Regions from separate parts of the Salipaludibacillus sp. HK11 genome, predicted to be linked through region 1. Evidence: a T-box and tRNA genes for the amino acid it is inferred to sense, from the RefSeq annotation. Region 1 holds a T-box; the other regions hold tRNA genes.
The links. The T-box of region 1 lies ahead of trpS (tryptophan--tRNA ligase). A T-box ahead of a tRNA ligase gene usually reads a tRNA of that ligase, here a tRNA-Trp.
Positions count from the first base shown of each region.

Region 2: it encodes a tRNA-Trp, which carries the amino acid that the T-box ahead of trpS (tryptophan--tRNA ligase) is inferred to sense. The anticodon was not compared.
Region 3: it encodes a tRNA-Trp, which carries the amino acid that the T-box ahead of trpS (tryptophan--tRNA ligase) is inferred to sense. The anticodon was not compared.

Region 1 covers NZ_CP181045.1:1,999,985-2,004,248, forward strand. Annotated here, with positions in the region: gene ACM26V_RS09905 (dicarboxylate/amino acid:cation symporter) at 1-1,044, opposite strand, end outside; T-box leader at 1,226-1,475, shown strand; gene trpS (tryptophan--tRNA ligase) at 1,553-2,542, shown strand; gene ACM26V_RS09915 (DUF3603 family protein) at 2,611-3,369, opposite strand; gene ACM26V_RS09920 (hypothetical protein) at 3,439-3,666, opposite strand; gene ACM26V_RS09925 (DUF2268 domain-containing protein) at 3,755-4,264, opposite strand, start outside.
Region 2 covers NZ_CP181045.1:2,592,852-2,597,115, reverse strand. Annotated here, with positions in the region: rRNA gene ACM26V_RS12640 (23S ribosomal RNA) at 1-1,774, shown strand, start outside; rRNA gene rrf (5S ribosomal RNA) at 1,856-1,972, shown strand; tRNA gene ACM26V_RS12630 (tRNA-Ala) at 1,983-2,058, shown strand; tRNA gene ACM26V_RS12625 (tRNA-Met) at 2,093-2,169, shown strand; tRNA gene ACM26V_RS12620 (tRNA-Ser) at 2,180-2,272, shown strand; tRNA gene ACM26V_RS12615 (tRNA-Asp) at 2,284-2,359, shown strand; tRNA gene ACM26V_RS12610 (tRNA-Tyr) at 2,503-2,586, shown strand; tRNA gene ACM26V_RS12605 (tRNA-Trp) at 2,592-2,665, shown strand; tRNA gene ACM26V_RS12600 (tRNA-His) at 2,678-2,753, shown strand; tRNA gene ACM26V_RS12595 (tRNA-Gln) at 2,768-2,842, shown strand; tRNA gene ACM26V_RS12590 (tRNA-Gly) at 2,849-2,923, shown strand; tRNA gene ACM26V_RS12585 (tRNA-Gly) at 2,985-3,058, shown strand; tRNA gene ACM26V_RS12580 (tRNA-Ile) at 3,077-3,153, shown strand; tRNA gene ACM26V_RS12575 (tRNA-Asn) at 3,157-3,231, shown strand; tRNA gene ACM26V_RS12570 (tRNA-Ser) at 3,236-3,326, shown strand; tRNA gene ACM26V_RS12565 (tRNA-Glu) at 3,337-3,411, shown strand; tRNA gene ACM26V_RS12560 (tRNA-Lys) at 3,492-3,567, shown strand; gene ACM26V_RS12555 (NADP-dependent glyceraldehyde-3-phosphate dehydrogenase) at 3,880-4,264, shown strand, end outside.
Region 3 covers NZ_CP181045.1:4,819,050-4,823,313, forward strand. Annotated here, with positions in the region: rRNA gene ACM26V_RS22755 (23S ribosomal RNA) at 1-1,379, shown strand, start outside; rRNA gene rrf (5S ribosomal RNA) at 1,461-1,577, shown strand; tRNA gene ACM26V_RS22765 (tRNA-Asn) at 1,641-1,715, shown strand; tRNA gene ACM26V_RS22770 (tRNA-Ser) at 1,723-1,815, shown strand; tRNA gene ACM26V_RS22775 (tRNA-Glu) at 1,824-1,898, shown strand; tRNA gene ACM26V_RS22780 (tRNA-Val) at 1,958-2,033, shown strand; tRNA gene ACM26V_RS22785 (tRNA-Met) at 2,068-2,144, shown strand; tRNA gene ACM26V_RS22790 (tRNA-Asp) at 2,189-2,264, shown strand; tRNA gene ACM26V_RS22795 (tRNA-Phe) at 2,373-2,448, shown strand; tRNA gene ACM26V_RS22800 (tRNA-Thr) at 2,459-2,534, shown strand; tRNA gene ACM26V_RS22805 (tRNA-Tyr) at 2,592-2,675, shown strand; tRNA gene ACM26V_RS22810 (tRNA-Trp) at 2,710-2,783, shown strand; tRNA gene ACM26V_RS22815 (tRNA-His) at 2,797-2,872, shown strand; tRNA gene ACM26V_RS22820 (tRNA-Gln) at 2,882-2,956, shown strand; tRNA gene ACM26V_RS22825 (tRNA-Gly) at 3,097-3,171, shown strand; tRNA gene ACM26V_RS22830 (tRNA-Cys) at 3,175-3,248, shown strand; tRNA gene ACM26V_RS22835 (tRNA-Leu) at 3,277-3,365, shown strand; tRNA gene ACM26V_RS22840 (tRNA-Leu) at 3,403-3,488, shown strand; gene ACM26V_RS22845 (alanine/ornithine racemase family PLP-dependent enzyme) at 3,739-4,264, opposite strand, start outside.

The DNA.
Region 1 (4,264 bases):
AATCATAAGACCTACTGCAACTTCACTAAACCCAAGCATTGACGTTAAAATACCAATCGCCGCCATAATTGCTCCACCAGGAACACCAGGTGCTGCAATCATAATAACTCCAAGCATCGCAATGACTGGAAACATCGTGAAGAAGTTCGGTACAGAATAACCATCTAACACTGTCATGACTGCTACTGTGCAGCTTACGATCGTGATCACACTTCCAGATAAGTGAATCGTAGCACTTAACGGGACACTAAAATTCGCCACTTCTTCTTTTACACCATTTTGTTTTGTTTGTTTCAACGTAACAGGAATGGTTGCAGCACTACTCATAGTTCCAAGTGCGGTGAAATAAGCGGGTAACATTGTCTTTATCAAAGAAATTGGATTTCTTCCAACAAGACTCCCAGCAACAACATACTGGATAGTTAACCAAATCCAATGAGTCACAATAGCAACAACTAAAACAATCCCAAATACTTGTAAAGTATCAAAAACTGTTCCTTCCGATGCCAGTTCTGCAAAAATCCCTGCAATGTAAAAAGGTAACAAAGGAATAATAATTTTTTTAATGACTAATTCTACAATATTTTTCCCTTCATCAAATACACGAATCAAATACTCGCTCTGAAGTTTCGCCATCCCAATTCCAAATAGAAATGCAAAAACAAGAGCTGTAATAACACCCATTACCGGTTCAATCTCAAAAGAAAAATATCCAGCTAATCCAGATGATTCTTCAGGGATAACTCCCCCGGAAGCAACAAATGGCATGAGAATTGTCGCTACGAAAAAAGCTAATATCCCTGCTAATAACGTTGAAAGATAAGCCGAACCAACTGTCATTCCTACTAATTTACCGGAATCATTGCCTAATTTCGAAACGCCTGATGCAATAAAAAATAGAATAATAAGGGGAATCATAAATCCAATAAATTCACCAAACACATCTTTAAACGTAAGAAGAGATTTAATCATCCATTCAAATCCAAATAACCCTAAAATTACACCAATTACAATACCTGAAATTAATTTCAAAATAAGTTTCATATTCTTTCTCTCCTCCAAAGACTGTCCTTTATATAAGGACATTTGTATATACAGACAAGTCCACTTTATATTGCATTGTTTCACGAAAGATAGCAAGATGAAATCAAAAAGTCGCAATTTTAAATTATCTTGTTCATTGCTTTTTAATCTAACTCATCGTATAATGACGTAAAGATTAAGATTACAGGCGATGATAAAGAAGAGTACTTTTCCGGAAGCATGTTCAGAGAGTCTGCGGTTGCTGTAAGCAGAAGATGTGGTGAAAAGGAATGGCCTTTTGAGCTAATATGCTGAAATCATAGTAGGCAAATTCGTGTACTCGAACGTTACATCGAGTCCCCTTGCAGAAGTAATCATGCGAGGAAATAAAGTGATTTCCATTTGTTATTTGGAACTAATCAGGGTGGCACCGCGGTCCATTCGTCCCTATGTATATAGGAGACGAATGGGCTTTTTTGTACTTTTTTAAAATTAAAAATTTGGCGACCGCGCCGAAAGGATGAAAAAAATGAAAACTATATTTTCCGGTATTCAGCCAAGTGGCACGTTAACCCTTGGAAACTATCTAGGTGCTATGAAAAATTTTGTCGAAGTGCAGGAGGATCATGAGTGTTATTTTTGCGTCGTTGATCAGCATGCGATTACCGTTTCGCAGAATCGTCTTGAGTTAAGAAATAATATCAAAAGTCTTTCTGCATTATACATTGCCTCAGGAATCGACCCAAATAAATCTACTCTTTTTATTCAATCCGAAGTTCCAGCTCATGCCCAGCTAGGCTGGATGATGCAATGCGTCAGCTACATCGGTGAATTAGAGCGAATGACGCAGTTTAAGGACAAATCAGATGGAAAAGAATCAGTTTCATCTGCTTTGCTTACTTATCCTCCATTAATGGCCGCAGATATATTACTTTATAAAACTGATATAGTTCCTGTTGGGGAAGATCAAAAACAGCATTTGGAACTAACTCGAGATTTAGCCGAACGTTTTAATAGAAAATACAATGATGTTTTCACAATTCCAGAAGTAAAAATAGCAAAAGTTGGTGCACGAATCATGTCACTAAGTGAACCTACCAAAAAAATGAGTAAATCAAATCCAAATCCTAAGAGTTATGTCTCGATGTTGGATGATGAAAAACAAATCACAAAGAAGATAAAAAGTGCCGTCACTGACTCTGATAATGAAGTTCGTTTCGACGTGGAAAACAAACCAGGCGTTTCAAACTTATTAACAATATATTCCTTGTGTTCAGGATTGAAAATAACTGAATTAGAGGAAAAGTATAAGGGGAGCGGTTATGGTCCATTTAAAACAGATGTAGCGGAAGCTGTCGTAAACGTATTGAAACCAATCCAAGACAGATATTATCAATTAATTGATTCTGAAGAACTAAATGATATTCTTGACAAAGGTGCCGAAAAAGCAAATATGGCATCTTATAAAACATTAAAAAAAGCAGAAAAAGCGATGGGATTAGGTAGAAAACGCTCATAATAAATAGGACTACTTGGAGGTGTTCCTTCAAGTAGTCCTATTTTTTCTTTTTCAAATACGCGATCAGTTTATTTGTTTGTCTTATTCATCTCCTCTTCATGTTGTAATTCCCATGTTTTTTCGAAAAAGGGCTGTCCTTTGATCATTTCAAAACAAAAATCTTCGTGACATTTCGACCAGCCATATTTAATATCATTAAATAACCCGGTCCACACATCATCAAAACTCATTCCTTGGATGAAACTATATTTGTGAGGTGCCCATTCAGTATACCAATACCTTAATTCTGGTAACTCAGCATCCTCATATAACTGATCCAAAGCCATAAATAGAAGTTGTTTTAATTGTTTTTCCCGGCGCACAAGGCCGTTCATAAATTCTGGATTTGGTGAAAGCATATGGTATTGTTTTTCACAATCCAAATAATCCATATAATAATCGCTTACGGGGTCATTCTCTACCAATTCACGTAGTCTTTCTTCTTGTCTAGGAACCATCCTACTTTTTCGAATAGGTGTATGATATCCAAGGGTGTCTACGACCAAAGCTCTTTGTCCATTCGTTGCGATAAAACAATATTCCAATGCAATTCGTTCATTTTTTTGACGAATATAACTTTGCCTACAGATATCTGCTAATAGTTCTTCGGGAAGCTCCAATAACGTATTTTCCATATAATCTAATAAATTGGTGTTAATTTTTACTACTGCAATTTGATCCAATAGTTCAATTCGATCACTTTTTTTCCACTCAAAAAATTCACAAACATTGTAGCTATTTTCTTCTCCCTCAAACCAGTTCACCCAAACATCTCTCATGTGGACCATGGACATACCTCCTGACTCATTCTTTGCCATCAGTATGCGCAAATCTCATCCATATTATTCCACGTATGTTTATTTCTTTCCGCTCTTTGTCAATCGCTTGCGACTCACAGGTGTATAAACGATAGCAATTACAATTGCTGCACCAATAATAAAAAAGTAAGTTTCGACGCGTTGTAGTAAAAATATCGAATATTCCAGGAGGGTAAAGCCGACTGTCAACAAATTTAAATATGCTACTAAACTAATTCCTCCAGCTACGGCCATGATAAAGCCAATACATAGTAGAAATAAACGCACTGTCGCTTCCTCCCCTCCTGAAATGTACAATATACTTACAACAAGCTATTCTCACTCTATTCTATGATTTCATTAAGGTTATAAGACATTAAAATCTAGTTTTCAAATCTAGATCAAAAATTTCATTCTCAATCAGAAATTGATTAGCTGGCATTTTCAATAGTGATATTGAATCTAGTTTTTGATTGTATTTCATAAATTCATTAATGATATAATATCCTAATTGATAACCAATCCAAGGTGGACTTCCACCGATTCCACCAAACAAAAATGGATAATGTAATGTACGTCCACTAAGGTTAATATTCTCCTTAAATAAACGATGCCACCACTTCATTAGTTCTTGCTTTGAATAGAGAGTTGTCCACGGTGCCGTGTGATCCTCACCTAGACGATTTTTAACTTCCCATTCTGCTAGCCCTTCCATTACCATCGATTCTAATAATGATATTGTTCGTTCGGTTTCTTTTCGATGATGGAGTCTAGCAACATGATGATATTCATGAAGCAAAAGTGCTTTTTGTTTACTTAATACTAATTGTTCTTTCCAAAACAAAAGAACATAGTTTGGAAAAGTACACCCATTTTTACCGTCAAG
Region 2 (4,264 bases), 590 kb from region 1:
CTGCGCCGAAAATGTACCGGGGCTAAACGTATCACCGAAGCTATGGATAGACACCTTCGGGTGTCTGTGGTAGGGGAGCGTTCCAAGGGCGCTGAAGCATGACCGGAAGGACATGTGGAGCGCTTGGAAGTGAGAATGCCGGTATGAGTAGCGAAAAGAGGGGTGAGAATCCCCTCCGTCGAAAGCCTAAGGGTTCCTGAGGAAGGCTCGTCCGCTCAGGGTAAGTCGGGACCTAAGCCGAGGCCGAAAGGCGTAGGCGATGGCAAACAGGTTGAAATTCCTGTACCACCACGTTTCCGTTTGAGTGAAGGGGGGACGCAGGAAGGTAGGGTAAGCGCACTGATGGATATGTGCGTCGAAGCAGTGAGGCTGACAAGTAGGAAAATCCGCTTGTCTTAAGGTTGAGCTGTGATCGCGAGGGAAATTTTAGTACCGAAGTTCCTGATCCTACACTGCCAAGAAAAGCCTCTAGCGAGGAAACTGGTGCCCGTACCGCAAACCGACACAGGTAGGCGGGAAGAGAATTCTAAGACGCGCGGGAGAACTCTCGTTAAGGAACTCGGCAAAATGACTCCGTAACTTCGGGAGAAGGAGTGCTCTATTAGGGTGAAAGCCCGAGAGAGCCGCAGTGAATAGGCCCAAACGACTGTTTATCAAAAACACAGGTCTCTGCGAAGCCGCAAGGCGAAGTATAGGGGCTGACACCTGCCCGGTGCTGGAAGGTTAAGAGGAGGGGTTATCCTTCGGGAGAAGCTCTCAATTGAAGCCCCAGTAAACGGCGGCCGTAACTATAACGGTCCTAAGGTAGCGAAATTCCTTGTCGGGTAAGTTCCGACCCGCACGAAAGGTGCAACGATTTGGGCACTGTCTCAACGAGAGACCCGGTGAAATTATATTACCAGTGAAGATGCTGGTTACCCGCGACAGGACGGAAAGACCCCATGGAGCTTTACTGTAGCTTGATATTGGATTTCGGTACAGCTTGTACAGGATAGGTAGGAGCCTTGGAAACCGGAGCGCTAGCTTCGGTGGAGGCATTGGTGGGATACTACCCTGGCTGTACTGGAATTCTAACCTCGAACCGTGATCCGGTTCAGGGACAGTGTCTGGTGGGCAGTTTGACTGGGGCGGTCGCCTCCTAAAGAGTAACGGAGGCGCCCAAAGGTTCCCTCAGAATGGTTGGAAATCATTCGTAGAGTGCAAAGGCATAAGGGAGCTTGACTGCGAGACATACAGGTCGAGCAGGGACGAAAGTCGGGCTTAGTGATCCGGCGGCACCGTATGGAAGGGCCGTCGCTCAACGGATAAAAGCTACCCTGGGGATAACAGGCTAATCTCTCCCAAGAGTCCACATCGACGGGGAGGTTTGGCACCTCGATGTCGGCTCGTCGCATCCTGGGGCTGAAGTAGGTCCCAAGGGTTGGGCTGTTCGCCCATTAAAGCGGCACGCGAGCTGGGTTCAGAACGTCGTGAGACAGTTCGGTCCCTATCCGTCGCGGGCGCAGGAAATTTGAGAGGAGCTGTCCTTAGTACGAGAGGACCGGGATGGACACACCGCTGGTGTACCAGTTGTTCCGCCAGGAGCATCGCTGGGTAGCTACGTGTGGAAGGGATAAATGCTGAAAGCATCTAAGCATGAAGCCCCCCTCGAGATGAGATTTCCCATCACGCAAGTGAGTAAGATCCCTCAGAGAAGATGAGGTTGATAGGTCTCGTGTGGAAGCATGGCGACATGCGCAGCTGAGAGATACTAATCGATCGAGGGCTTAACCAATGCTTTGATTCGAAGACGATTCATTCATATACCATCGTTATCCAGTTTTGAGAGGTCAATATGACCGATCAATTTCATATGTCCAGTGACGATCGCGGAGAGGTCACACCCGTTCCCATGCCGAACACGGAAGTTAAGCTCTCCAGCGCCGATGATAGTTGGGGGATCTCCCCCTGTGAAAGTAGGACGTCGCTGGGCATACACATATGGGGCCTTAGCTCAGATGGGAGAGCGCCTGCTTTGCACGCAGGAGGTCAGCGGTTCGATCCCGCTAGGCTCCACCAATTTATTTTTGCAATAATAAATATTTTTGATTGTGGCGGTGTAGCTCAGCTGGCTAGAGCGTACGGTTCATACCCGTGAGGTCGGGGGTTCGATCCCCTCCGCCGCTACCATAAATTACATGGAGGAATACCCAAGTCTGGCTGAAGGGATTGGTCTTGAAAACCAACAGGGGTGTCAAAGCCCGCGGGGGTTCGAATCCCTCTTCCTCCTCCATATTTTTATAAGGTCCCGTGGTGTAGCGGTTAACATGCCTGCCTGTCACGCAGGAGATCGCGGGTTCGAATCCCGTCGGGACCGCCATTTTTTTATTTGTGCTTTTTTAAAATTTTGATCTTAAAGAAGTCAAGGGTTTAAAAGAAAAGATGTTTGAGCATACCTATGTATGTAATAAAGATTTAAATGAAGCTGACGAAGAATTTCGTAGCTTATCTTCAAGAAAATATGGAGGGGTAGCGAAGTGGCTAAACGCGGCGGACTGTAAATCCGCTCCTTCGGGTTCGGCAGTTCGAATCTGCCCCCCTCCACCAGTTTTAGGGGTATAGTTTAACGGCAAAACGAAGGTCTCCAAAACCTTTGATGCGGGTTCGATTCCTGCTACCCCTGCCAAATTATTTTGTGGCGGTTGTGGCGAAGGGGTTAACGCACCGGATTGTGATTCCGGCATTCGTGGGTTCAATTCCCATCAGCCGCCCCATTTATACATAATATAGGGCTATAGCCAAGCGGTAAGGCATCGGATTTTGATTCCGTGACCCGCAGGTTCGAATCCTGCTAGCCCTGCCATTATATGCGGAAATAGCTCAGTGGTAGAGCACCACCTTGCCAAGGTGGGGGTCGCGGGTTCGAATCCCGTTTTCCGCTCCAGAGCAGCTATGGTATTTAGCTCACTTATATGTTAGCTTTAAACCATCTATTGTATTTGTATGCGGGTGTAGTTTAGTGGTAAAACCTCAGCCTTCCAAGCTGATGATGTGGGTTCGATTCCCATCACCCGCTCCATTTTTTGATATCCTTAATGGGCCTGTAGCTCAGCTGGTTAGAGCGCACGCCTGATAAGCGTGAGGTCGGTGGTTCGAGTCCACTCAGGCCCACCATATTCCACAGTAGCTCAGTGGTAGAGCTATCGGCTGTTAACCGATCGGTCGTAGGTTCGAATCCTACCTGTGGAGCCATTAAGGAGAAGTACCCAAGTGGCTGAAGGGGCGCCCCTGCTAAGGGTGTAGGTCGCGTGAGCGGCGCGAGGGTTCAAATCCCTCCTTCTCCGCCACTTTTTTTCTGGCCCGTTGGTCAAGTGGTTAAGACACCGCCCTTTCACGGCGGTATCACGGGTTCGAATCCCGTACGGGTCACCACTTATTTTACAAAAAAGATATAAACCAAAAAGCAATTTCATTATCGTAAGCATCGTGAATATTCATGAGTGTAAAGCTGCGAGTCATTAGCTCAGTTGGTAGAGCATCTGACTTTTAATCAGAGGGTCGAAGGTTCGAATCCTTCATGGCTCACCATTACATAATCAAAGCATTCCTATATAGGGATGCTTTTCTTTTTGTTTTCCCTGTCAAAAAAATTTTTAAGAGAGTTCGAACTACCTCCCTCCGTTTTGGAATTAAAATAAAGATTTGTTTTGCTTGATAATTATTCATCTAAGTGCATCATGTATAGCTTAGTTTGACCATATGAGATCAAGTAATTACGATAATTCAGATCGGATTTAAAGTATTTGAGCAAATTGCTTGTTTGAAAAGGTTTTCACATGTTTTAATAAGAAACAATGAAAGTTAATTTCTTTCATACTTTAAAGGAATGGAGTGATCGAGATGGATTTGCGTCAAGATATAAAATTGTATCCATATCTTTTTAATAATGAATGGAAAGTAAGTGAAGGTGGAAAAACTGTTCAAATTAAATCACCTGATGATGGACGAGTTGTAGGAGAAGTTCCTGCTATGACTCAGGAAGAAGTCGATCTAGCTGTTAATAGTACTGCTGACGTTCAGGCAAACTGGGAAGCAACTGAAGGTCATGAGCGCTCTCAGCTGCTTCACCGTTGGGCTGATGAATTAGAGAAAATGACTGATGAGATAGGTGAAACAATTCAAGCGGAAGTGGGAAAAACACTTGCTGCTTCGAAGAGTGAAGTGAAGCGAACGGCACAATTGATTAGACATACAGCTGAAGAAGGTTTACGTACACATGGTAGCT
Region 3 (4,264 bases), 2.4 Mb from region 1:
TTAAGGTTGAGCTGTGATCGCGAGGGAAATTTTAGTACCGAAGTTCCTGATCCTACACTGCCAAGAAAAGCCCCTAGCGAGGAAACTGGTGCCCGTACCGCAAACCGACACAGGTAGGCGGGAAGAGAATTCTAAGACGCGCGGGAGAACTCTCGTTAAGGAACTCGGCAAAATGACTCCGTAACTTCGGGAGAAGGAGTGCTCTATTAGGGTGCAAGCCCGAGAGAGCCGCAGTGAATAGGCCCAAACGACTGTTTATCAAAAACACAGGTCTCTGCGAAGCCGCAAGGCGAAGTATAGGGGCTGACACCTGCCCGGTGCTGGAAGGTTAAGAGGAGGGGTTATCCTTCGGGAGAAGCTCTCAATTGAAGCCCCAGTAAACGGCGGCCGTAACTATAACGGTCCTAAGGTAGCGAAATTCCTTGTCGGGTAAGTTCCGACCCGCACGAAAGGTGCAACGATTTGGGCACTGTCTCAACGAGAGACCCGGTGAAATTATATTACCAGTGAAGATGCTGGTTACCCGCGACAGGACGGAAAGACCCCATGGAGCTTTACTGTAGCTTGATATTGGATTTCGGTACAGCTTGTACAGGATAGGTAGGAGCCTTGGAAACCGGAGCGCTAGCTTCGGTGGAGGCATTGGTGGGATACTACCCTGGCTGTACTGGAATTCTAACCTCGAACCGTGATCCGGTTCAGGGACAGTGTCTGGTGGGCAGTTTGACTGGGGCGGTCGCCTCCTAAAGAGTAACGGAGGCGCCCAAAGGTTCCCTCAGAATGGTTGGAAATCATTCGTAGAGTGCAAAGGCATAAGGGAGCTTGACTGCGAGACATACAGGTCGAGCAGGGACGAAAGTCGGGCTTAGTGATCCGGCGGCACCGTATGGAAGGGCCGTCGCTCAACGGATAAAAGCTACCCTGGGGATAACAGGCTAATCTCTCCCAAGAGTCCACATCGACGGGGAGGTTTGGCACCTCGATGTCGGCTCGTCGCATCCTGGGGCTGAAGTAGGTCCCAAGGGTTGGGCTGTTCGCCCATTAAAGCGGCACGCGAGCTGGGTTCAGAACGTCGTGAGACAGTTCGGTCCCTATCCGTCGCGGGCGCAGGAAATTTGAGAGGAGCTGTCCTTAGTACGAGAGGACCGGGATGGACACACCGCTGGTGTACCAGTTGTTCCGCCAGGAGCATCGCTGGGTAGCTACGTGTGGAAGGGATAAATGCTGAAAGCATCTAAGCATGAAGCCCCCCTCGAGATGAGATTTCCCATCACGCAAGTGAGTAAGATCCCTCAGAGAAGATGAGGTTGATAGGTCTCGTGTGGAAGCATGGCGACATGCGCAGCTGAGAGATACTAATCGATCGAGGGCTTAACCAATGCTTTGATTCGAAGACGATTCATTCATATACCATCGTTATCCAGTTTTGAGAGGTCAATATGACCGATCAATTTCATATGTCCAGTGACGATCGCGGAGAGGTCACACCCGTTCCCATGCCGAACACGGAAGTTAAGCTCTCCAGCGCCGATGATAGTTGGGGGATCTCCCCCTGTGAAAGTAGGACGTCGCTGGGCTTTACCTTTAGTATCACCTAAAATGATGAAGAGATTTGTCGTTTGTTGCCAAAATATTATTATTCCACAGTAGCTCAGTGGTAGAGCTATCGGCTGTTAACCGATCGGTCGTAGGTTCGAATCCTACCTGTGGAGCCATTTTTATGGAGAGCTGTCCGAGAGGTCGAAGGAGCACGATTGGAAATCGTGTAGGCGGTTTTATCCCGTCTCGAGGGTTCGAATCCCTCGCTCTCCGCCAGAATATCCGGCCCGTTGGTCAAGTGGTTAAGACACCGCCCTTTCACGGCGGTATCACGGGTTCGAATCCCGTACGGGTCACCAATAATTCATTGTAAAGTGGATTATTAAATAGTGCGGGATTGAAAGAACATTGATAATATGGAGGATTAGCTCAGTTGGGAGAGCATCTGCCTTACAAGCAGGGGGTCGGCGGTTCGAGCCCGTCATCCTCCACCATAGAACTAACTATAAATGTTATTAATACTATTAACGCGGGGTGGAGCAGTCTGGTAGCTCGTTGGGCTCATAACCCAAAGGTCGGTGGTTCAAATCCGCCCCCCGCAACCAATTTTAATAAATAATATAAATAATAAATATCAATATATTTCTAAGGTCCCGTGGTGTAGCGGTTAACATGCCTGCCTGTCACGCAGGAGATCGCGGGTTCGAATCCCGTCGGGACCGCCATTTTTTGTATGAAAAATAAAAAATTGAGTGAAATATTAAGTGAAAGATCAAACACTACGAAATGATGAAAAAACTTATGTAGAAATTATAATTTATCGTATTATATAAGGCTCAGTAGCTCAGTCGGTAGAGCAACGGACTGAAAATCCGTGTGTCGGCAGTTCGATTCTGTCCTGAGCCACCATCTTTTGAGTGCTGGCCTAGCTCAATTGGTAGAGCAACTGACTTGTAATCAGTAGGTTGGGGGTTCAAGTCCTCTGGCCAGCACCACTGTAATTTTCTTGACTAATGAAAATTTATTTTGTAACATTTAAATTAGCTCTTTATGGAGGGGTAGCGAAGTGGCTAAACGCGGCGGACTGTAAATCCGCTCCTTCGGGTTCGGCAGTTCGAATCTGCCCCCCTCCACCATTTATCCAATAATTTACAATATTAAACTATACTTAGGGGCATAGTTTAATGGTAAAACGAAGGTCTCCAAAACCTTTGATGCGGGTTCAATTCCTGCTGCCCCTGCCAAATATAGAGTATGGCGGTTGTGGCGAAGTGGTTAACGCACCGGATTGTGATTCCGGCACTCGTGGGTTCAATTCCCATCAGCCGCCCCATTTATACATAGGGCTATAGCCAAGCGGTAAGGCATCGGATTTTGATTCCGTGACCCGCAGGTTCGAATCCTGCTAGCCCTGCCATTTTTATTTAATTAAACAATTTATTTTCTGAATTATATATTATAATTTTGATAAGTCAATATTTTATTTATTCTTAAAACTAATAGATTTTATTTTTTATTCACTATGTGTTGCTAAAGAAGCTTATGCTTATCTTTTTTGCGGAAATAGCTCAGTGGTAGAGCACCACCTTGCCAAGGTGGGGGTCGCGGGTTCGAATCCCGTTTTCCGCTCCAGACGGCGGCATAGCCAAGTGGTAAGGCAGAGGTCTGCAAAACCTCTATCACCGGTTCAAATCCGGTTGCCGCCTCCAACTTTATATTAATTTTTGTTCTTGTATTGCCGGGGTGGCGGAATTGGCAGACGCACAGGACTTAAAATCCTGCGGTAAGTAATTATCGTGCCGGTTCAAGTCCGGCCCTCGGCACCATTTTAGATATTAAAATATTTTTAACACGTCCTATTTTGCCGGTGTGGTGGAATTGGTAGACACGCAGCACTCAAAATGCTGTGGGTTCGTCCCGTGCCGGTTCGACTCCGGCCACCGGTACCATCTACATAATTTACGTTAATTTTATGAATTACAGTTTACTCTTAAATGTTGACAAATCAACGTTTAAGAGTTTTTTTGTTTTCAAAGAAAACGATATAAAATGAATTTCTATTTACAAACTTGGTAATCAAAAAGATAACCCCTGAAAAAGAATCTATTCCTTTTCGGAGTGTGTGTATGATAATTTTATGTTTTTTTGTAATAAGAGCCTTAGTTGATATATCCGATAAGACAAAATAAATGATGGAAATTAAATAACGTTTATATATTTTTTAGAAATATTACAAGAAGTCATTATGGATAGCATCGCACCATAATCAACAGAGAAAGCTATTTCGTCACCTACTCGCAAGTTTGTTCCTTTTGCATCGACAACAGTATGATCACTGCTCGATCCAAGGATAACCACGTCTAACAAAGGTGTTAAACCAGAAATAAGTACATCTTGAAAACCGACTCCAAGGATGGCTCTTCTCATAATTCCGCGATCTTTAAATTCTGGTGTTATTCCTAATGTATTCTGTGCAATTTCACCATATGGAACAGATGGTTTTATTTTTGATTCGATAACTTCCGCCACGAAGGTAAAGGCGTCTGTATACAAACCTGGTATAGGCATCCTCGAGAGTGTTTCCCGTCCTAATAGGATGGATTCTCCAACTCTTAAATTGTTTACTTCTCCAGTATTTTCAGTGTTGACAAACCAATTGTAATTGGCTGAATTCCCACCAGAAATGCGAGTGAGTGAAATCGTTGGATTAATTTTTTGTATTTTT